4 regions of the Pseudomonas soli genome follow, and region 4 is predicted to be linked to each of the others. Evidence: riboswitches for the same ligand, from Rfam matches in the RefSeq annotation. Region 4 holds a riboswitch; each other region holds the start of a gene.
The links. A riboswitch is a leader RNA that binds a small molecule or an ion and turns the genes downstream of it on or off. The one in region 4 is predicted to bind cobalamin.
Positions count from the first base shown of each region.

Region 1: another riboswitch for cobalamin. It lies ahead of LU688_RS12015 (ABC transporter substrate-binding protein); the one in region 4 lies ahead of cobO (cob(I)yrinic acid a,c-diamide adenosyltransferase).
Region 2: another riboswitch for cobalamin. It lies ahead of LU688_RS15355 (TonB-dependent receptor plug domain-containing protein); the one in region 4 lies ahead of cobO (cob(I)yrinic acid a,c-diamide adenosyltransferase).
Region 3: another riboswitch for cobalamin. It lies ahead of LU688_RS15775 (CbtB domain-containing protein); the one in region 4 lies ahead of cobO (cob(I)yrinic acid a,c-diamide adenosyltransferase).

Region 1 covers NZ_CP128543.1:2,564,616-2,569,758, reverse strand. Annotated here, with positions in the region: gene LU688_RS12025 (PDR/VanB family oxidoreductase) at 1-367, shown strand, start outside; gene LU688_RS12020 (acetyltransferase domain-containing protein) at 565-1,716, shown strand; cobalamin riboswitch at 1,744-1,941, shown strand; gene LU688_RS12015 (ABC transporter substrate-binding protein) at 2,053-3,066, shown strand; gene LU688_RS12010 (FecCD family ABC transporter permease) at 3,063-4,079, shown strand; gene LU688_RS12005 (ABC transporter ATP-binding protein) at 4,076-4,861, shown strand; gene LU688_RS12000 (hypothetical protein) at 4,973-5,143, opposite strand, start outside.
Region 2 covers NZ_CP128543.1:3,324,875-3,330,017, forward strand. Annotated here, with positions in the region: gene LU688_RS15350 ((2Fe-2S) ferredoxin domain-containing protein) at 1-512, opposite strand, end outside; gene LU688_RS15355 (TonB-dependent receptor plug domain-containing protein) at 523-2,478, opposite strand; cobalamin riboswitch at 2,569-2,772, opposite strand; gene LU688_RS15360 (DUF2946 family protein) at 2,909-3,298, shown strand; gene LU688_RS15365 (TonB-dependent receptor) at 3,370-5,143, shown strand, end outside.
Region 3 covers NZ_CP128543.1:3,421,231-3,426,373, forward strand. Annotated here, with positions in the region: gene cobN (cobaltochelatase subunit CobN) at 1-1,745, opposite strand, end outside; gene cobW (cobalamin biosynthesis protein CobW) at 1,749-2,816, opposite strand; cobalamin riboswitch at 2,918-3,116, opposite strand; cobalamin riboswitch at 3,178-3,401, shown strand; gene LU688_RS15775 (CbtB domain-containing protein) at 3,501-3,686, shown strand; gene LU688_RS15780 (CbtA family protein) at 3,697-4,386, shown strand; gene LU688_RS15785 (cobalamin biosynthesis protein) at 4,386-4,796, shown strand; gene cobM (precorrin-4 C(11)-methyltransferase) at 4,826-5,143, shown strand, end outside.
Region 4 covers NZ_CP128543.1:4,544,314-4,549,456, forward strand. Annotated here, with positions in the region: gene cobD (threonine-phosphate decarboxylase CobD) at 1-25, opposite strand, end outside; gene cbiB (adenosylcobinamide-phosphate synthase CbiB) at 18-926, opposite strand; gene bluB (5,6-dimethylbenzimidazole synthase) at 923-1,573, opposite strand; gene LU688_RS20995 (cobyrinic acid a,c-diamide synthase CobB) at 1,570-2,865, opposite strand; gene cobO (cob(I)yrinic acid a,c-diamide adenosyltransferase) at 2,862-3,473, opposite strand; cobalamin riboswitch at 3,586-3,803, opposite strand; gene LU688_RS21005 (hypothetical protein) at 3,953-4,531, shown strand; gene LU688_RS21010 (C40 family peptidase) at 4,595-5,128, opposite strand.

The DNA.
Region 1 (5,143 bases), 2.0 Mb from region 4:
GCTGATCGACGCGGTGATCGCCACCGCCGCCGCCGCTGGCATCGCCGAATCGCGGGTGCACTGGGAACAGTTCGCCGCCGCCGCGCCGGCCACAGGTGCGGCCTTCACCGTGGTCCTGGCCCGGTCGGGCACCGAACTGCAAGTCGAGGAAGGCATGACCATCCTCCAGGCCATCGAGAAGTCCAAGGCCGCGAAGGTCGAGTGCCTGTGCCGCGAAGGCGTGTGCGGCACCTGCGAAACGGCGATCCTCGAAGGCGAGGCCGAGCATTTCGACCAATACCTCAGCGACGAGGAAAAGGCTGCCCAGCAGAGCATGATGCTGTGCGTGTCGCGGGCGCGCTCGGCGCGGTTGGTGCTGGATCTCTGAGGGGCAGAGCCAGAGCGTGTCCCACGGGGCCGAACGATGCCAACTCGGGGCAAGCCCGCGCCTGCAGGAATAGCGCGTGACCTGCAGGAACGGGCTTGCCCCGCGATAGCTTCGGGGGCGTCGATGCAAATGCGGGCCAGTGGATCAATAAATTGTTATGAGATAACATCTCAAATCCTCCGTTTGCGACTTTTCCAATGACCCGCCTCCAACTCCCCCAACGCCTGCAAAGCATCGACGCCCTGCGCGGCCTGGTGATCCTGTTCATGCTGCTGGACCACGTGCGCGAAACGTTCTTCCTGCACCGCCAGGTCAGTGACCCGATGAACATCGACGCCACCGAACCCAGCCTGTTCGCCAGCCGCACCCTGGCGCACCTGTGCGCGCCGGTGTTCGTGCTGCTTACCGGGCTATCGGCCTGGTTGTATGGCGAGAAGCACCAGGGCCGTGGCGATGTCTCGGTGTTCCTGTTCAAGCGCGGTCTGTTCCTGGTAGTGCTGGAATTCACCCTGGTCAACTTCGCCTGGACCTTCCAATTGCCACCGAGCGTGATCTACCTGCAGGTGATCTGGGCCATCGGCCTGAGCATGCTCGCCCTGTCGCTGCTGGTGTGGCTGCCGCGCCCGGCGCTGCTCGCCCTCGGCGCGCTGATCGTCGCCGGTCACAACCTGCTCGATGGCCTGCACTTCGGGCCGGAATCGGCGCTGCATGTGCCATGGGCGATCCTGCATGAACGCAGTTGGCTGGAGGTGGGCGAACATCTGCGCCTGCGCACGTCCTACCCGCTGTTACCGTGGATCGGCGTGATCGCCCTGGGTTATGGGCTCGGGCCGTGGTTTTCCCGGGGCAGCGACGCCGGCAAGCGCCAGCAGCGCCTGCTATGGGCCGGCGTGGCGTTGCTGCTGGGGTTCGGTGCGCTGCGCCTGCTCAATGGCTACGGCGAAGCCCCCTGGAGCCTCTACGCCAGCGTAGGGCAGACGCTGATGAGCTTCTTCAATATCACCAAGTATCCACCATCGTTGCTGTTCCTGGCCCTGACCCTAGGCGTCGGCCTGCTCCTGCTGCGCGGCTTCGAGCGTGCCGGCGACGCCCGCTGGATCGGCCCGCTTGCGGTGTTTGGCGCAGCGCCAATGTTCTTCTACCTGCTGCACCTGTATGTGCTCAAGCTGCTGTATGTGGCGTGCGTGGCGCTGTTTGGCCTGAACCAGGGCGGCTATTTCGGTTTCGATGGCATGGGCGCGGTATGGCTGACCGCCGTGCTGCTGCCACTTGCGCTGTACCTGCCGGTGCGCTGGTTCGCCCGGCTGAAAGCGCGCCGGCGCGATATCGCCTGGCTCAAGTACCTGTAAAAGCGTTTTCACCCGACAGCCCGATGGTCTACCATGCCGCCCGCCGGTTTCCACACGGAATCAAAAGGGAATCCCGGGCTCGCCACTGGCGATCCAAAGGGAACTGCCCCCGCAACTGTAGGTGCCGAGCCTGCGCCATCGATGCCACTGGGTCTGCCGACCCGGGAAGGCTGGCGCCGGCCTGGACGCACCAGTCAGGAGACCTGCCGGCACGCATTCACCAACCGGCGGGGTGTCCGGGATGGTCATCCGCCCCTGGCCGCGTGCTTGCGCACGGCTACCCGGCGATGCCTGTCCGTGGGCCATTCCGTGCACCACCCAGGAGATCGCCCCACCATGCCGTACCGCCTCGCCGCCCTCCTCGCCGGCCTGTCCCTGTCATGCCTGGCCCATGCCAGCGCCACCCAATACCCGCTGACCGTCGACAACTGCGGCTTGCCGCAGACCTTCACACAGGCCCCGCAACGGGCGGTGACCGTCGGCCAGGCCGGCACCGAGCTGCTCTATGCCCTGGGCCTGGGTGAGCGGCTGGCCGGCACCTCGCTGTGGTTCAACAACGTGCTGCCGGAATTCAAGGCGCAGAACGACAAGGTCCCGCGCCTGGCCGACAACGAACCGAGCTTCGAGGCGGTGGTCGGCAAACGTCCGCAACTGGTGACGGCGCAGTTCGAATGGATGATCGGCGCCCAGGGCGCGGTCGGCACCCGCGAGCAGTTCCAGGAGCTGGGCATCCCCACCTACCTGCTGCCCTCGGACTGCGAGGGCAAGGACAACCTGGTGGGCGCCGACGGCACCCGCCTGCAGCCGTTCAAGGTGCAGAGCATCTACAAGAGCGTCAGCCAGCTGGCCGAGATCTTCGACGTGCAGGAGCGTGGCGCGCGCCTGAATGCCGAGCTTCAGGGCCAGCTGGAACAGGCCAGGCAGCGCCTGGCCGGCCAGGACCTGGCGCACACCAGCGCGCTGTTCTGGTTTTCCAGCGCCGACCTCAAGACCGACCCCTATGTCGCCGGCCGCCAGGGCGTGGCCGACTACATGCTGCAGACCCTCGGCGTGCGCAACGTGGTCGAGTCCAGCGAAGAATGGCCTACCGTGGGCTGGGAGACCCTGGTCAAAGCCAACCCCACCTGGCTGATCGTCGCGCGCATGGACCGCCGCCGCTATCCGGCCGACGACTACCAGAAAAAACTCGACTTCCTGCGCAGCGACCCGGTCACGCGCAATATGAACGCGGTCAAGCACGGCCGTATCATCGTCCTCGATGCCGACGCCATGCAGGCAGGCATCCGCCTGTTCCGCGGCCTGGACGTGCTGTCCAGCGCCTTCGCCAGCGGTAAAGCGCCCCAGCCATGAGCCGCCTGCTGCCCATCAGCCTTTTTGCGTTACTCGCCCTGTGCCTGGCCATGCTTGCCGGGATTGCCATCGGCGAGACCCGTGTCGGCGCCGAGGCGATCTGGCAGGTGCTGGCCAACCAGCTGTGGCAGGCCGGCCATGCCGTCGACCCGATCGACGCCGGCATCGTCTGGAACTACCGCCTGCCGCGCACCCTGGTCGCCGCCGCCTGCGGCGCGGGGCTGGCGACCTGTGGGGTGATCCTCCAGGCGCTGCTGCGCAACCCGTTGGCCGAGCCGTACCTGCTGGGCCTGTCTGCCGGCGCCTCGACCGGCGCCGTGGCGGTGGGGCTGTTCGGCCTGGGCGGCGCGGTGCTGTCGCTGTCGGCCGGCGCCTTCATCGGCGCGCTGGCGGCGTTCGCCCTGGTGCTGCTGCTGTCACGCGCCAGTGGCAGCCGCCATGACAATGCCCAGGTGATCCTCGCCGGCATCGCCGGGTCGCAGCTGTTCAACGCCCTCACCGCCTTCCTCGTCACCAAGTCGGCCACCGCCGAGCAGGCCCGCGGCATCCTATTCTGGCTGCTGGGCAACCTCAGCGGCGTGCGCTGGCCGTCGGTGTGGCTGGCGGTGCCGGTCGCCCTGTTCGGCCTCGCGATATGCCTGTGGCAGCGCCGGGCACTGGACGCATTCACCTTCGGCGCCGACTCGGCGGCCTCGCTGGGCGTACAGGTGCGCCGTACACAACTGCTGCTGATCAGTTGCGCGGCGCTGGTCACCGCGGTGATGGTGTCCATCGTCGGCGCCATCGGCTTCGTCGGCCTGGTCATCCCCCATGCCCTGCGCCTACTGCTCGGCCCCGGGCACAGCCGCCTGCTGCCGGCCAGCGCCCTGGGCGGTGCGCTGTTCCTGATCATCGCCGACATCCTCTCGCGCACCCTGATCACCGGCCAGGTGATCCCGGTGGGCGTGGTCACGGCCTTGATCGGCGCACCGGTGTTCGCGCTGATCCTGATCAGCCGCCGGGGGCGCCCATGAGCGTGATGACCACCATCGCCGACGCGCCGCTCACCTGCCAAGGGCTCGGCCTGCGCCTGGGCGGACGCGACGTGCTGCAGGGGGTCGACCTGAGCGTGCTGCCCGGCGAAACCCTCGGCGTGGTCGGCCCCAACGGTTCGGGCAAGTCCACCCTGCTCAAGCTGCTCGCCGGCCTGCGCACGCCTAGCAGTGGCCGCGTGCGCCTGCTCGGCGAAGCGCTGGAACGCATGCCGCGCCGGCATGTCGCCCAGCGCCTGGCCCTGGTCGAGCAACAGGCCGACACCCTGGACGCCATCAGCGTGTACGACGCCGTCGCCCTGGGCCGCACGCCCTGGCTCTCGGCCCTGGCACCGTTCGGCAACGATGACCGCGCCATCGTCGAACAGGCGTTGGCCGACGCCGACGCCAGCCACTTGCGCCGACGGCTATGGGGCGAACTGTCCGGCGGCGAGCGCCAGCGCGTGCATATCGCCCGGGCCTTGGCGCAACGGCCGCAGGTGCTGTTGCTGGACGAGCCGACCAACCATCTCGATATCCAGCACCAACTCGGTTTGCTGCGCCAGGTGCAGGCGCTGCCGGTGACGACGCTGGTGGCGCTGCATGATCTGAACCAGGCGTTGACTTGCGATCGGCTGGCCGTGCTCGATCAAGGGCGGTTGGTTGCCCTAGGCAAGCCGGAGGCGGTGTTGACGCCGGAGCGGTTGCTGGGGACGTTTGGGGTGCGGGGGCACTATCTGGTCGATCCGTATGATGGGGCGCGGGTTTTGCGGTTTCGTGCCTGAGTCGGCATGGAAAGCGCCGCTTACGCGGCACATCGCCGGCAAGCCGGCTCCCACACCGACCGCGCCAGCCTGAAACCATGCGCCATCCTGTGGGAATCGACTTGGCGGCGATCAGGCCGACTGGTTTACCTGCGGCAGCTGCCAGTCCTTCATCTCCTGCGGCGTCAGGCTGGCCAGCACCTGCATGAAGGTTTCGGTCAGCTCGCTGCTGACATTACCGTGGGCGCGGTAGTTGCTCAGCAGATAGCGCTTTACCGTATTCGGCCAGTTGTTCGCCAGATG
Region 2 (5,143 bases), 1.2 Mb from region 4:
AGCAGCAGCCGGCGCAGGCGTTTCCACAGCGGCAAGGCACCGCGCCGCACGCAGCGAGGGCCGGTGCAGAGGAACACCTGGCGGGCATGTTCGGGCACCCGCGACCAGTCCGGGTCGCTGGCCACCGCGTTGACCTGGTCGCACGCCAGGTGACGGGCAGGTTCACCGATGCTGGCACAGGCCACTCGCGCATCCAGGCCGCGCCGCCCCAGGGCCTGGGCCGTGACCCAGACGCCGGCCCGAGCTTGCGCCAGGCGCCCCAGCTCATCGCGCAGCCAGTCCAGGTAGGCGCTGTCCGAGGTGGGTTCCAGGTCCACCACCAGCAGGCGTCCCACGCCCTGGTCGAGGGCCTCGCGGATCACCGCCCAGAGCCCGTCGAAACCCTCCAGGGTGTCGACGATATCCCGGCCCGCCTCGTGGCCACGCAGGTCGCGAATCTCGGCGCCGAAAGCTTCGGCCGCCGAGCCGCCACCCAGGCCAGGGCCGACGAACAACACGCGCTGGTAGTCCATGCTCACGCCCTCAGAAGGTGTAGGTGTAGCGCAGTTCGCTGGTGAACGGCCGCCCGAGGTTGTCGACATTGCTCGCCCGACTGGTGACATAGTCGCGGTCGAACAGGTTCTCCACCAGCAGGCTCAGCCGGTGCTGGCGGGCGCCGTCCAGGTAGCGGTAGGCATCGGCGTCGACCACCGAATAATGGCCGTAGTCAACACCTTTGGAGCTGACCACGTCGCAGATGTAGCGAATGGCGCCGCCGCCCCCCCACATGCGGTCCGCCGATTCGTAGCCGAGCCGCGAACGGGCGAAGAAACTCGGCACGTCGTTGATCGTTGCCCCGGTGCGCGACTCGGTGAGGTTGCGGGTCATGTCGGCCTGCAGGCTCCATTGATCGTCAAGCTGGATACGCGCATCGGCCTCGAAGCCACGCATCTGTACCTGCCCTTGGCCGTTGACCCACTGGCTGCCGTCCAGGGTGATCAAGTCGGTGATCTTGCGTCGGAACACGGTGACGCTGGCGCTGAATTCACGCTCCAGCAGCAGGCCGTGGTAGTCCAGGCCAAGCTCGGCATTGCGGCTCTTCTCGGGCTTGAGGTCGCGGTTGCCGATCTCGTCGCCAGGCTCGTTGACGAACAACTGCTCGGCATTGGGCAGCTTGTAGGCGCTGCCATACTGGCCGCGCAGTTGCCAGTTGTCGTTCAGGTCGTACAGCGAGGTGAGCATGCCGACGGTGGCGCTGTCGCCGCCGCTCATGGCCTCGTGGCGCAGGCCGAGGCTCGGGTGCCAGTTGGGCAAGGCCTCGATCCTGGGACGCAGTTGGGCGTACAACGCATTGGCCTGGGCCTTGTTGTCGTCGATCACCAGCACGTCGTCCTGGCCCTTGAACCACTGGTTGTCGGAACCGAACACCAGGACGTGGCCGCCGTCGAGTTCGGCCTTGCCCTCGGCCTGCACGCCCCAATCGGTGAAGCCCCAGTAGTCGTTGTGGTTGACCACGTCGCGGGATCCGTCGGCGCGGTTGTTGATGCGGGTGTAGCGGGTGTCCCAGTCGTTGACGTGGCCCTTGACGAAGTAGCTCAGGCGCTCGCTGATGCGCTGTTCGAAGGTAGCCGTGGCGATCTGCTGCACGCGGTCATTGGTGGTCTTGTAATTGTTCACCGGTCGGGCGAAATCGAGGTTGGCGTCTGTGTACTGGTAGAACAGCTCCAGCCGCGCATCGTCGCCGAAGGCCTGGATCGCCTTGCCGCCGAAGGTGGTCACCTCGTAGCCGCGCTTCTTGTCGCTGACGTTGCCGCTGTAGTCGCGGTTGCGAAACGGCTGGTAACCGTCGGAGACGTTGTGGCTGACATAGGCCAGCAGGCCCAGGTCGCCGAAGCCATTGCTGAAGATCCGCTCGACGCGGGCGTCCTTGCTGCTGCCGGCGAAGCTGTCCAGGCCCAGGTTGACCTCACCTGAAGCCTGACGACGTTGCGGGCTGCGGGTGACGATGTTGATTACCCCCGCCACGGCCTGGGTACCGAACAACAGGCTCTGGCCGCCCTTGAGCACCTCGATGCGCTCCACCGCGTTGGCCGGCAGTGTGTCCAGATACAGGCCGCCGTACAGGCGGTTGTTCAGGCGTACACCGTCGAGCAGGATCAGGGTGTCGTCGTTGCGCCCGCCGAGCAGCGAGTAGGTGCCGTAGTCGAACGGGCCGTTCTTCGGCGCGACGTAGAAGCCGGGGATCAACATCTGCATCACCCGGGTGATGTCGGCGCCGGGGCCGGCGCGCTCGATCTGCTCGCGGCTGACGATCTCGACCTTGCTGCCGTACTGAGCCATGGCGGCGACCGTGGTCGACTCCACCGACGGCGCGGCGACGATCTGCTGGTCGAGGATCAGGGGGGTGTTTTCGGCCAGTGCCAGGGGGCTGGCCAGGCAGCCCAGGAACAAGGTCCGGGCCTTGGGGAAACGACGTCGGGAGTGAATCACAGCAATCATGCTCTTCTCGAAAGTGACTTTCGCAGAAGCACGCAGGAGCACGGATCGCGCACACGCCAATACCGGCCCATGCCCGCCCACCGCAGGAGTTTGCCTACTACATTCCAGGCCGGTCTCCGGGCTCGCAAGACAAGATGCCTTCACCTTCCCATGACACGCGGGCCACAGTGGTCTGTCGAAGGCATCACTTGCATACCGTTGCGGGGGCAGCACCGGACTGGCGCGAAGCGCGTACCGGTTTCCCGTTTCACCCCATGCGCGGCGGCATGGGACACCTGAAATCGGTCGGCATCAGAACACCTGGCGCCGAGAGGCGTCAAGCGAGGCGGGTGAATCGTTTCGAATGTTTTTTATCGGCCGTTCACTCTAGGCAGATGTGTCAAAAGTTGTAAAATCCGCACGCCTAACCTATTCCCTTCGAGCTTTGCCGATGAAGCTGGCCCGCCACACACGATCGCAAGTCGCCTGGGTGCTGTATTTCAGCATCCTGTTCGGCTCGTTGCTGTGCGCCATGGGCCATGGGCAGATGGCCGGGCTGCGCCTGGCCGGCCTCGACGACGCCGCCTGGTGCGCGGCCGACAGCAGCGGCGTGTTCAAGGGCGACCAGGACATCACCGACCCGGTGCTGCCCGCCGGCGGCGACTGCGTGATCGCCAGCCTGTTCAGCGCCATCCTGCTGGCGGTGTTCTTCGGCTTGCTGGCCCTGCTCGCCGGGGAGTCGAGCAAACCCTTACCCAGACAACCCGCGCCACGGCTGCCCAAGCAGCGCTGGCCACTGGTCAACCCCCGCGCCTCCCCCGCTTCGCTTCTCGCGTTCTGACATCGCCACGCCCTCGAACTGCCTGATCGGCAGCGGGCGTGCGCTCATTGATTTCAGCCAGGAAGCCTTGCATGTTCCGCATGACCACTCTGGCGCTGCTCGTTGGCAGCGCAACCTGCGCCTGGGCGCAGGACGACACCCTCACACTGCCCGCCAGCAACGTCACGGCCACCGCCGAGCAACCCAAGGAGGCGACCAGCCTCGACCTCGACCGGCCCATCGAAAGCGGCTCACGCCTGAACCTCAGCGCCCGCGAGAACCCGGCCTCGATCAGCGTCGCCGACCGCAAGACCATGCAGCGCATCGGCGCGCGCAACTTCCAGGACGCCGCCAACGCGCTGCCCGGGGTCAACGCCTCGGCACCGCCCGGCTGGGGTGGCTACGTGTCGTATCGCGGCTTCAACGGCGCCCAGGTCAGCCAGCTGTTCAACGGCATCAACCTGCAGTATGGCGCCGCCGGGCGCCCGGTCGGGGCATGGATCTACGACCGTGTCGAACTGCTCGGCGGGCCGTCGTCGTTCCTCAACGGCAGCGGCGCCGTCGGCGGCAGCCTGAACATGATCACCAAACTGGCCAACCGCGACGAGGACACCTTCGAGGGCCGCGTCAGCTATGGGCGCTACGACACGATGGAAACCTCGGTCGGCTTCAACAAGGCGCTCAACAGCGGCGACGGCCCGCGCCACTACGCGCGGCTCGACTACAGCCGCACCAGCACCAATGGCTATATCGACCGCCAGGAGAACGGGGCCGGCAACCTGGCCTTCTCGCTGCTCAGCGACATCAACGACCAGCTGTCGCACACCCTGGCCATCGAGTACCTGGAAGAAAAAGAGGACAGTCCGTACTGGGGCACGCCGGTTCTGCAGCCGGCGGTCGGCACCTTGCACATCGACAAGCACAATCGCTTCAACAACTACAACGTCGAGGACGGCCGCTACGAGCAGCGCACCCGCTGGCTGCGCTCGATCACCGACTACCGCATCGACGACAGCAACCAGTTGCGCAACACCTTCTACCACTACAACGGCCAGCGCGATTACCGCAACCTCGAGGTGTACCGCTACAACCCCGGTAACACCGCCATCGCCCGCTCCGGCGGCTACCGCCAGCGCCACGACCAGGAGGTCAACGGCAACCGCGTCGAGCTGACCCACCAGGGCCAGCTGTTCGGCCTGGCCAGCGACTGGGCGTTCGGCGTGGACTACAACCGCAACCAGCAGACCGCCTACCCGTTGTCCAAGGGCGCGTTCGACAGCATCGACCCCAACGGTTTCCAGCCCGGCCACTTCCTCGACATTCCTGGCATGGACGCGCCACGCGCCAAGGGCCGCAGCACCACCACCGACACCACTGCGGGCTTCGTCGAGAACCGTACCCGCCTGACCGACCAGCTGTCGCTGGTCACCGCGCTGCGCTATGACCATATCGACTTCGACGTGGTCGACCACGTGACCCGGGCCAAGCTGAATCGGCGCTGGGATGCCTTTACCGGGCGCCTGGGGCTGGTCTACGACCTGACCTCCAATATCAGCCTGTATACCCAGTACAGCACCTCGGCCGAACCGCCAGGCGGCTCGCTCACCGGCGCGTCGATCAGCCAGGTCGGCGACTTCGACCTGAGCACCGGCAGGCAGGTGGAAGTGGGCAGCAAGTTCGACTTCCTTGACGGGCGCGGCTCGGCCACCGCGGCGGCCTACCGCATCGTGCGCAAGAACATCTCGGTGCCCTCCTCGACCGTGCCCAACACCACCGAGCAGGCCGGCCAGCAGACCTCCACCGGCATCGAGCTGGCGGCGTCGTTCAAGGTCACGCCCAAGCTGCTGGCAGCGGGCAACTTCAGCT
Region 3 (5,143 bases), 1.1 Mb from region 4:
TAGATGTTGGGCAACGGCCCGAGCAACGCATCCGGCCAACATTCGGCGGACAGCCCCACGCCCTTGCCCGGCAGCCATTCCAGGTTGCCGTGCTTGCCGACATGGATCAACGCATCGGCGGCGTAGCCGTTGCGCAACCAGAAGTGAAACGCCAGGTAGCCGTGCGGCGGCACCAGGTCCGGGTCGTGGTATACGGCGCTGTGGTCCACCTGGTAGCCCCGCGCCGGCTGGATGCCGACGAAGGTCAGGCCGTAGCGCAGGCCAGCGACCATCATGCGCCCGCTGCGGAACATCGGATCCTGCTCAGGCGGCCCCCAGCGCTCCAGCACGGCGCGCTGGTTGGCCTCGGGCAACGCGGCGAAGGCGCTGTGGTAGTCGGCCAGGGCTAGGCTCTGGGCGCAAGGGCGCTGGTCAAGATGATCGAGGTCGTTGGTCACACCGCCAAGCAACTGGTGGATCAACTCGGTGCCGCTGTCGGGCAGGCCGGCTACCGGGTAGCCCTGCGCCTGCAGGGCCTTGAGGATATTCAACGCCGCGCCTGGGGTGTCGAGGCCGACACCATTGCCGATGCGCCCGTCGCGGGTCGGGTAGTTGGCCAGCACCAGGGCCACGCGCTTCTCCTGATTGTTCAGGCGCGCCAGTGTCACCCAGCGCCGCGCCAGTTCGGCGACGAAATCCATGCGTTCGGGGTGGGCGCGATAGCAGACCACGTCGGACTCGCTGCGCTCGCTGCGCCAGGCCAGGTCCTTGAAGCTCACCGGCCGGGTGATGATGCGCCCGTCCAGCTCGGGCAAGGCGATGTGCATCGCCAGGTCGCGGGCGCCGAGGCCCTGCTCGCTCTGCTCCCAGCCGGGCTGGTTGTCCTGGGCGCAGATCGCCTGCAACACCGGCACGTCGCGACGCAGCGGTCGCAGATTGGGCTGTTCGGGGCTGGACAGGGCAAAGCCAGTGGTGTTGATCACCACCTCGCTCTGCACTTCATCGAGCCAGGTCTCGACCTGTTCCAGACAGGCGCGCTCCTTGAGGCTGGCCACGGCGATCGGTAACGGATTCAAGCCGCACGCCTGCAGGCGCTGACAGAACACATCGATGAACGCGGTGTTGGCCGCCTGCAGGTGGGAACGGTAGAACAACAGCGCAGCCACCGGGTGCTCCGGGTGCCATTCGGCGTACCAATCCTCGAGCCAGGCGCTAGCCTTGCCCGGGTGGTAGACCACCGTGCGCGGCAAAGGCTGCGGTTCGTCCCAGGGGTAGGCGCGCCCCAGCCACTGGCTGGCCAGGCAGTTGAACAGGTTCAGTGCATTGGCCTTGCCGCCCTGGCGCAAGTAATGCCAGAGGCGCTCGGCCTGTTCGCCGCGTACCGTGCCCAGCCCGGTAAGCTCCGGGTCGGGCCGGTCGTCGCCGGGGACCAGAATCAATTGCACGCCCTGCGCCGCCAACGCCACCAGTTGTTCGACACCGTAGCGCCAGTAACCGACGCCGCCATGCAGCGACACAAGGATCACCTTGGCATGGCGCAGCACCTGGTCGACATACAGGTCGACCGAGGCGTGGTTCTGCACCTGCATCGGGTTAGCCAGGCGCACGCTGGGGAAATCCGCCGGCAACTGCTCGGCGGTTTCGGCGAGCAGCGCCAGGTGCGAATCACCGCTGCAGAGGATCACCAGTTCGGCAGGGGTCTGGCCGAGGTCGGCGATGCTGTCGTCCGGCACAAAACCGCCCGGCTGGGTCCGCAGCAGGTGCATGGGTCAGGCGCCCAGGGCCTGGCGCAGACGCGCTTGCAGGCGTGCAGCATCCAGGTCCTGGCCGATCAGCACCAGGCGGGTGATCCGTGCTTCCTCGCTGCGCCAGGCGCGGTCGAAATGCTTGTCGAAACGGGTGCCCACGCCCTGGATCAGCAGACGCATCGGCTTGCCGGGAATGGCGGCGAAGCCCTTGGCGCGCAAGATGCCGAACTCGGTGACCAGTTGTGTCAAGGCGTCGAGCAACAGGCTTTCGTCAGCCTCGGGCAAGTCGATGGAGATAGAGTCGAAGGCGTCGTGGTCATGGTCGTCGTGATCGTCGCCGTCGTGGTGGCTGTCGTGGTGGGTGCGGCGGCCGTCGATATGTACCTCGGACTCGGCGCCCACGCCCAGCAACACTTCCAGCGGCAGGCGACCACTGCTTGCCTCGATCACCTTGACCGCCGGCGGCAGTTCCTCGGCCACTTCGGCACGGACCTTGGCCAGGCCGTCGGCATCGATCAGGTCGGCCTTGTTCAACACCACCAGGTCGGCGCTGGCCAGCTGATCGGCGAACAGTTCATGCAGCGGCGATTCGTGGTCCAGGTTAGGGTCGAGCTTTCGTTGGGCGTCGACCTGGTCTGGATAGGCGGCGAAAGTACCGGCCGCCACGGCCGGGCTGTCGACCACAGTGATCACCGCATCGACCGTGCAGGCGTTGCGGATCTCTGGCCACTGGAAGGCCTGCACCAAGGGTTTGGGCAGGGCCAGGCCGCTGGTTTCGATAAGGATATGGTCGAGGTCGCCGCGGCGCGCTACCAGCTCGCGCATCACCGGGAAGAACTCTTCCTGCACGGTGCAGCACAGGCAGCCGTTGGCCAGCTCGTAGACACGGCCGTTGGCTTCTTCCTCTGAGCAACCGATGCTGCACTGCTTCAGGATCTCGCCATCGATACCCAGTTCGCCGAACTCGTTGACGATCACCGCGATCCGGCGGCCCTGGGCGTTGTCGAGCATATGGCGCAGCAAGGTGGTCTTGCCCGAGCCGAGGAAGCCGGTGACGATGGTGACGGGAAGCTTGGCCAGTGTTTTCATGTCGCAATGCCCTTGGCAGCAGTGGCGCGGGCATGCAGGACGACAGCCCCGGGTCGAGTCGCCCTGGCTGGTTCGCCACCGGATCACCCCGCCCGGTTGAAAGTCGAAAACGTTGCGAGGCAGGTCTCCTGGCTTGCACCGCCGGCCTTCTCAGCCAGTGGGATGGCGCCTTCCCGCGCGTGCGCAGTGGCTATGCCGATCCTTCATCAGTGCCTACAGTTGCGGGGGCAGCCGCGGCTTGTACCGCGTTCCCGTCTTAGCCCGGGCCAACGCCCGGGAACCTCGAACCGGCAAGGCTACGCAGTGCCTGCCTGACGGTCAACCGCCACAGCGATTGACGCAGGCCCGGCCCCGTGATTTGCTAACGCATTGCGTTCAGGTGCCCCCAACGGGGGTGAAACGGGAAACCGGTGCGTCGCGCGCCCTTTGAAGAGGGACGACAAGGCCGGTGCTGCCCCCGCAACGGTAAGCGAGAGAAGCATCCAGACCACTGTGCCCCCGCATGGCATGGGAAGGTGATGCTTGACCAATGGAGCCCCACTCCACCTCGCCAGCCCGGAGACCGGCCTGACATGCTTGCAGAACACCCCGCGGTGGGCGGGCGCTGTCGTATCACCTGGGCCAACCGTGCCTGGGGGCGTCGCGCCTGCCCGTTGCCACAACAAAAGCAGCAGAGGACGCGTCATGCCCATCACCCACGCCAAATCCAGTATCGCCACCCCCATCAGCCTCAGCCAGCGCCTGATCGTCGCGGTCGGCGCCACCCTGCTGGGCCTGTGCCTGGTGTACTTCGCCGGTTTCTCGCACATCGAGGCGGTGCACAACGCCGCCCACGACACCCGCCACAGCGCTGCCTTCCCTTGCCACTGAGTACGCCCGCATGATCACGCGCATCGCCCGTACCGCGGGTTTCAGCGGCCTGCTCGCCGCCCTGCTGCTGACCCTGCTGCAAAGCTTCTGGGTCGCCCCGCTGATTCTCCAGGCGGAAACCTATGAAACCGCCGCCCCCGCCGTCGAACACCATGAGCACGGCGAGGCGGCAGCACCTCATGAGCACAGCGCCGAGGCCTGGGCGCCCGAAGATGGCTGGCAGCGGGTCCTGTCCACTACCGGTGGCAACCTGGTGGTAGCCGTCGGCTTCGCTCTGATTCTCGCCGCCCTGTACAGCCTGCGCACCCCAGGCCGAGTGGCCACCGGTGCGCTGTGGGGCCTGGCGGGCTTCGCCGTGTTCTGCCTGGCGCCGACCCTGGGTCTGCCACCGGAACTTCCGGGGACAGCCGCCGCCGACCTCGGCCAGCGCCAGACTTGGTGGATCGGCACCGCCGCCGCCACCGCCGCGGGCCTGGCGCTGCTGGTCTTCGCCCACCATTGGCTGTTCAAGGTGCTGGGTGTCGCCCTGCTGGTAGTCCCTCACCTGATCGGCGCGCCGCAACCAGCGGTTCATGAAAGCTTGGCCCCCGAAGCGCTGGAAACCCAGTTCAAGATCGCATCCTGGCTGACCAACGCCGCGTTCTGGCTGGCCCTGGGCCTGCTCAGCGCCTGGTTGTTCCGCCGCTCCAGTCAGGCCTGATGCGCGACCTCGCTCGCCCGCCGGCGTTATATGCCGGCTTTGGCTGCCGGCGTGGCTGCCCGGTCGAAACACTCGCCGTGCTGCTGCGCCAGACGCTGACCAGCCACGCCCTGCCTCTGTCGGCCCTCAAGGCCATTGCCAGCATCGAACCCAAGGCGCGCGAACCTGGCCTGCTGGCGCTGGCCGAACGGCTCGGCCTGCCGTTCATCTGCTTCGACAGCAGCCACCTGGCAACCTTCGAACCGCTGCTCAGCCAGCGCTCGACAATAGCGTACGCGCAGACCGGCTGCTGGGGCGTGGCCGAAAGCGCGGCGCTGGCCCTGGCCGGGCGCAGCGGCACCGAGCCGCGCCTGCGCGTACCAAGGCAGGGGTTACGAGGCGCTACCCTGGCCCTGGCCATCGGCGGATAATCCGCTCCTTTTACCTGCAAGGACCCCCCATGACGGTCTATTTCATCGGCGCCGGCCCCGGCGATCCCGAGCTGATCACGGTCAAGGGCCAACGCCTGATCCGCCAATGCCCCGTGCTCATCTACGCGGGCTCCCTGGTACCTGCTGCGGTGCTCGAGGGGCACCAGGCGCACACCGTGCTCAACAGCGCCGAGCTACACCTGGAGCAGATCATCGAGGCCATGCGCCAGGCACATGCCAACGGGGAGGATGTAGCCCGCGTGCATAGCGGCGACCCCAGCCTGTATGGAGCCATCGGCGAACAGATCCGCCACCTGCGTGAGCTGGGCATCGACTACCAGATCGTC
Region 4 (5,143 bases):
GCAGACGGCCACCGTGCTCAAGCATTCAGGTAGGCTCCCACGCAGATCAATAGCACCCACAGCCAGACGCCGCGCTGTACCAGGTTCCAGCCACGCTCGATGGCGTCGGCGTCGGCCATCGGCCCCTCGCCCAGGCGCGGGCGTTCGTGCAACTCGCCGTGGTACACCGCCGGGCCGCCCAGCTCCACGCCCAGGGCTCCGGCCCCCGCCGCCATCACCGGGCCGGCGTTGGGGCTGTCCCACAGCGGCGCCTGCTTGCGCCAGCAGGCCAGGGCCAGGCGGGTCTTGCCCAGCAGCGCATAGGTCAGCGCCACCAGCCTGGCGGGAATATAGTTCAGCCCATCGTCGATGCGTGCCGCGCACCAGCCGAAGCGCTCGAAACGTTCGTTGCGATAGCCCCACATGGCATCCAGGGTATTGCTCAGGCGATACAGCACCACCCCCGGCGCCCCGGCCACGACGAACCAGAACAGCGCGGCGAATACCGCATCGCTGCCGTTCTCCAGCACCGACTCAGTGGCCGCCCGGGCCACGGCAGGCTCGTCCAGCTCGCGGGTTTCGCGGCTGACCAGGTAACCGACGCGCCGCCGCGCCTCCTCCAGGTCGCCCTGGCGCAACGCCTGGGCCACCGGCAGCACATGCTCGCCCAGGCTGCGCAGGCCCAGGGCGCAATACAGCGCCAGCACATCCACCAGCCAGCCGATAACAGGCAGCCAGGAAAGGATCAGCGCCAGCAAGGTCAGCGGCACCACCGCCAGGAACCAGGCCGTGACACCGTGGCTGCGCCAGCCCCGGCCACCGGCGTTGAAACGCTGCTCCAGACGCGCGGCAAGGTTGCCGAAACCGACCAGGGGATGGCGCCGCCGCGGCTCACCCAGCAGTGCGTCCAGGGCCACGCCGGCCACGGTCAGCAAGGCCACGCTCATGGACATTCCCCCCACTGGTTCTCGTACAGCATGTCACTCAACGGCCGTTGCTCGGCCCAGTCTTCCAGCACCAGCATCGGCGCCGGGTAGAATTCGGTCACCGGCCCCAGGCACAGCACCGCCATGGGCTTGGCGCCCGCGGGCATGCCCAGCAGCTCGGCCAAGGCCCGGGGCTCGAACAGCGACACCCAGCCCATGCCCAGCCCTTCGGCCCGCGCCGCCAGCCACAGGTTCTGGATGGCGCAGGCCAGCGAAGCCAGGTCCATCTCCGGCAGGGTGCGACGGCCGAAGACATGCGCCTCGCGCTTGTCCATCAGCGCTGCCACCAGCACCTCGGCGCAGTCGTTGATGCCTTCGACCTTGAGCTTCATGAACTCATCGGAGCGTTCGCCCAGGGCTTCGGCGGTGCGCACCCGCTCTTCCTCCACCAAAGCCTGGATACGTTCGCGCAAACCGCGCTGGCTGATACGAATGAAGCGCCAGGGCTGCATCAGGCCCACGCTGGGGGCTTGGTGAGCCGCGGCCAGCAGACGCCCGAGCAACTCGGGCGCCACCTCGCCGCCGGCGAAATGGCGCATGTCGCGGCGCTCACCGATGGCCCGGTAGATAGCCGCGCGTTCAACGGCGCTGTACGCGTGTTCGCTCATGGTCGCAACAGCGCCGCCGCCGCGTCGGGGTTGGACGGAAAATAGAAGTGCACGTAGGAAGCGGTCAGCCGGCCCAGGCGGAAGACCGCCTCGTTGCCGCGGCCGCCGTTGGGGCTCAGGCCCCGGGCTATCGGTTGCAGCTCGGTGCTGGTCAGCGAATGGTGATAGGTGTGGCCGCGCAGGGTGCCTTCGGGCAACTCGACGGCCTGCAGGGCCAGGGCCGCCAGGCGCTTCTGCATGGTCGCCTCGCCCGGCAGCAGGCCTGCCAACGGCGCACGCACACCGGCCACATCGGTCAGTGCGTCGAGCAGGTAGAGCATGCCGCCACATTCGGCCAGCAACGGCTTGCCCTCGGCGTGGTGGCCTCGGATCGCCTCCAGCATCGGTGAGTTGGCGGCCAGGGCCTGATGGTGCAGCTCCGGGTAGCCGCCTGGCAGGTACAGGCTGTCTACATCAGGCAACTCACGATCATGCAACGGCGAGAAGAATTCGAGCTGCGCGCCGAGGCTGCGCAGCAGATCCAGGTTGGCCCCATAGGTGAAGGCGAAGGCTTCGTCGTGGGCCACCCCGATGCGCACCCCGGCAAGCGGCGTGGTCACGCCCAGCAGCTCAGGTCGGGCAAAACCGACCGGTGGCGGCAATGCGGCATCGCAGCTGGCACCCAGCGCTTCGGCGGCGGCATCCAGGCGCGCATCCAGGTCGTTCAGTTCACTGGCCTGGACCAGGCCGAGGTGGCGGCTGGGCAGCTCGATGCCACGCTCGCGGGACAACCCGCCGTACCAGCGCAGGCCTTCGGTGAGGCTGCCTTCGAGCAACTGCGCATGGCGCAGGCTGCCAACCCGGTTGGCCAGCACCCCGGCGAACGGCAGGTCGGGCTGGTAACGTGCCAGGCCCAGGGCCAGGGCGCCGAAGGTCTGGGCCATGGCCGTGCCATCGATCACCGCCAGCACCGGTACGCCAAAATGGCGGGCCAGGTCGGCGCTCGACGGCGTGCCGTCGAACAGCCCCATCACGCCTTCGATCAGGATCAGGTCGGCTTCCCCCGCCGCTTCCCACAGCAGGCGACGACTCTCCTCGGCACCGATCATCCACAGGTCCAGCTGGTAGACCGGCGCGCCACTGGCACGCTCGAGGATCATCGGGTCGAGAAAGTCAGGCCCGCACTTGAACACCCGCACCTTGCGCCCGAGGTTGCGGTGCAGGCGGGCCAGGGCGGCGGTGACCGTGGTCTTGCCTTGGCCCGAGGCCGGGGCCGCGATCAGTACGGCGGGGCATTGGCGCGAGTCACTCACAGCTCGACGCCCTTTTGTGCGCGGATACCGGCCTGGAAGGCGTGCTTGAGCATGCCCATCTCGGTGACGGTATCGGCCAGTTCGATCATTTCGGGCTTGGCCGCACGGCCGGTGACGATCACATGCTGCATCGGTGGGCGGGCCTGGATGTCCGACAGCACCTGGTCGAGGTCGAGGTAGCCATGCTTGAGGGCGATGTTCAGCTCATCGAGCACCACGAACTGGATCGACGGATCCTGCAGCAACTGGCGCGATACCGCCCAGGCCGCTTCGGCGGCCGCGATGTCGCGCTGGCGGTCCTGGGTCTCCCAAGTGAAGCCCTCGCCCATCACGTGATAGCGCACTTGCTCGGGGAAGCGGCGGAAGAACAGCTCTTCGCCGGTGCTGTTGCGGCCCTTGATGAACTGCACCACACCGCATTGCATGCCATGGCCCAGGGCGCGGGCGAGCATGCCGAAGGCCGAACTGCTCTTGCCCTTGCCATTGCCGGTCAGTACCAGCAGCAGGCCGCACTCGTTGGGGGAATTGGCGATGCGCTCGTCGATGATCGCCTTCTTGCGCAGCATGCGCGCCAGGTGACGTTCGTCGCGTTCGGTGGATTCGCTCATCAGGGGTCTCCGCAGGCTGTCGCCGGTTGGCGACAGGGAAAAGGCGGGCAGACGGAGAACGCGCAGGGGCCGTGGCCCCAGGCCACATCGCACCGCACATCACCCTCCGTGATGCCGTTGGCAGTGACAGGCCGGTCTCCGGGCTCGCGAGCGGGACATGCCCGGACGACGCGCCTTCCCGGATACCTTTACCCAGTGGCCATGCGCCGTCTTTTACTCACCTACCGTTGCGGGGGCAGCGCCGGACTCGCGCCTGCTGGCGCTCACCGGCTTCCCAGTTTCACCCTGCCGAACCGCAGTTCGCCGGGCACCTGAAACACGCCGCGAAGGTTAGAGGGTTGCACCGGGAGCGTCAATCGAACGAAGACCGTTCTGGCCTGGGTCAATGGCCGATCCGCCAGCTTGTGCCACACTCAAAGCGGTGATATCACTTAGCCACCATTTCGGCTGGCCTCAATCACAATGACAAGGAGCGCAGCATGCAAGGCCTGATCATCAATAACCCGCGCCTGGAATTCCTGCGCCCGGCCCTGGAACGCTGGGTCGACTGCATCGACCGCTTCAACCAGTTCCAGGGCGACAACGAAGCCCCCTATTGGCATGGCGCCGCCGCCAACACCGGACTGCTCGCAGCGGCCGCCTGGCAGGCCGAGCTGACGGCGCTGCAGCAGTACACGAGCAAGAAACAGCGTGACGAAGGCGAGCGTGAGGCCCGCGGCGACCTGAGTATCAACAGCGCCGAAGAGTCGATCCACCTGCACACCAGCCAACGTTGGCCGCGCATGGCCCGTCTCGACATGGGCCCGGCCTTGCAGGAAACCGCCAACCACGCCAAGACGATCGCCTACGCCAGCCAATTCAAGGCCGGGGCGCTGTTCGTCACTCCGTGGAAGGCCGGCCAGCATGCCAGCCCCGAGGAACTCCAGGACCTGGTAGATGACCTGCAGAAACACACCGCTTGCGCGATCGCCTGGTACTTCCCCTATGGCTACCGCAAACTGCACAACGAATTGGGCCAGTACTATCCCGGCGTGGCATTACTGCTCAAGCAAGCTTGATGCCCCTGGCACAGGCCAATGAACAACCAGACGCTGTCCGCGTCCTTATCTAGCGAACAGCAGTCAGGGATTCTGCGCCAGATGTTCAGGGGGTAGCACCCGTTTGGCCTGAAGATAGGCCTTGGCCCAGTAGCTGTTCGACAGGTAGTCCAGACGCACGGTGCCCCCCGTGGAGGGCGCATGGACGAAACGCCCCTCACCCACGTAGATCCCGGCATGGCTGACATGCGAGCCGCCATTGGTGGCAAAGAACACCAGATCGCCGGACTGCAGCGCATTGATATCCACGTTCGGCGCACGCATGACGATCATGTCGCGGGTGGTGCGTGGCAGGCTTATACCCGCGGCATCACGATATACGTAGCCGATCAGGCCACTGCAATCAAAACCAGAGTCTGGAGTGTTGCCGCCCCAGCGATAGGGAGTGCCCACCAGCCCGATGGCACGAAACAGCACATCATCCGCCGCGGGCGAAGACGGCGACGAATTGAACACCACCGGCGCTGTGGGCATTGTCGCCGGAGCGGGAGCACGACTGGAACAGGCCGCGAGCAGGGCCACGAGGGAGAGGAATGCGAAGCGCGCCAACATCGCCATGATGTAAACGTCCTG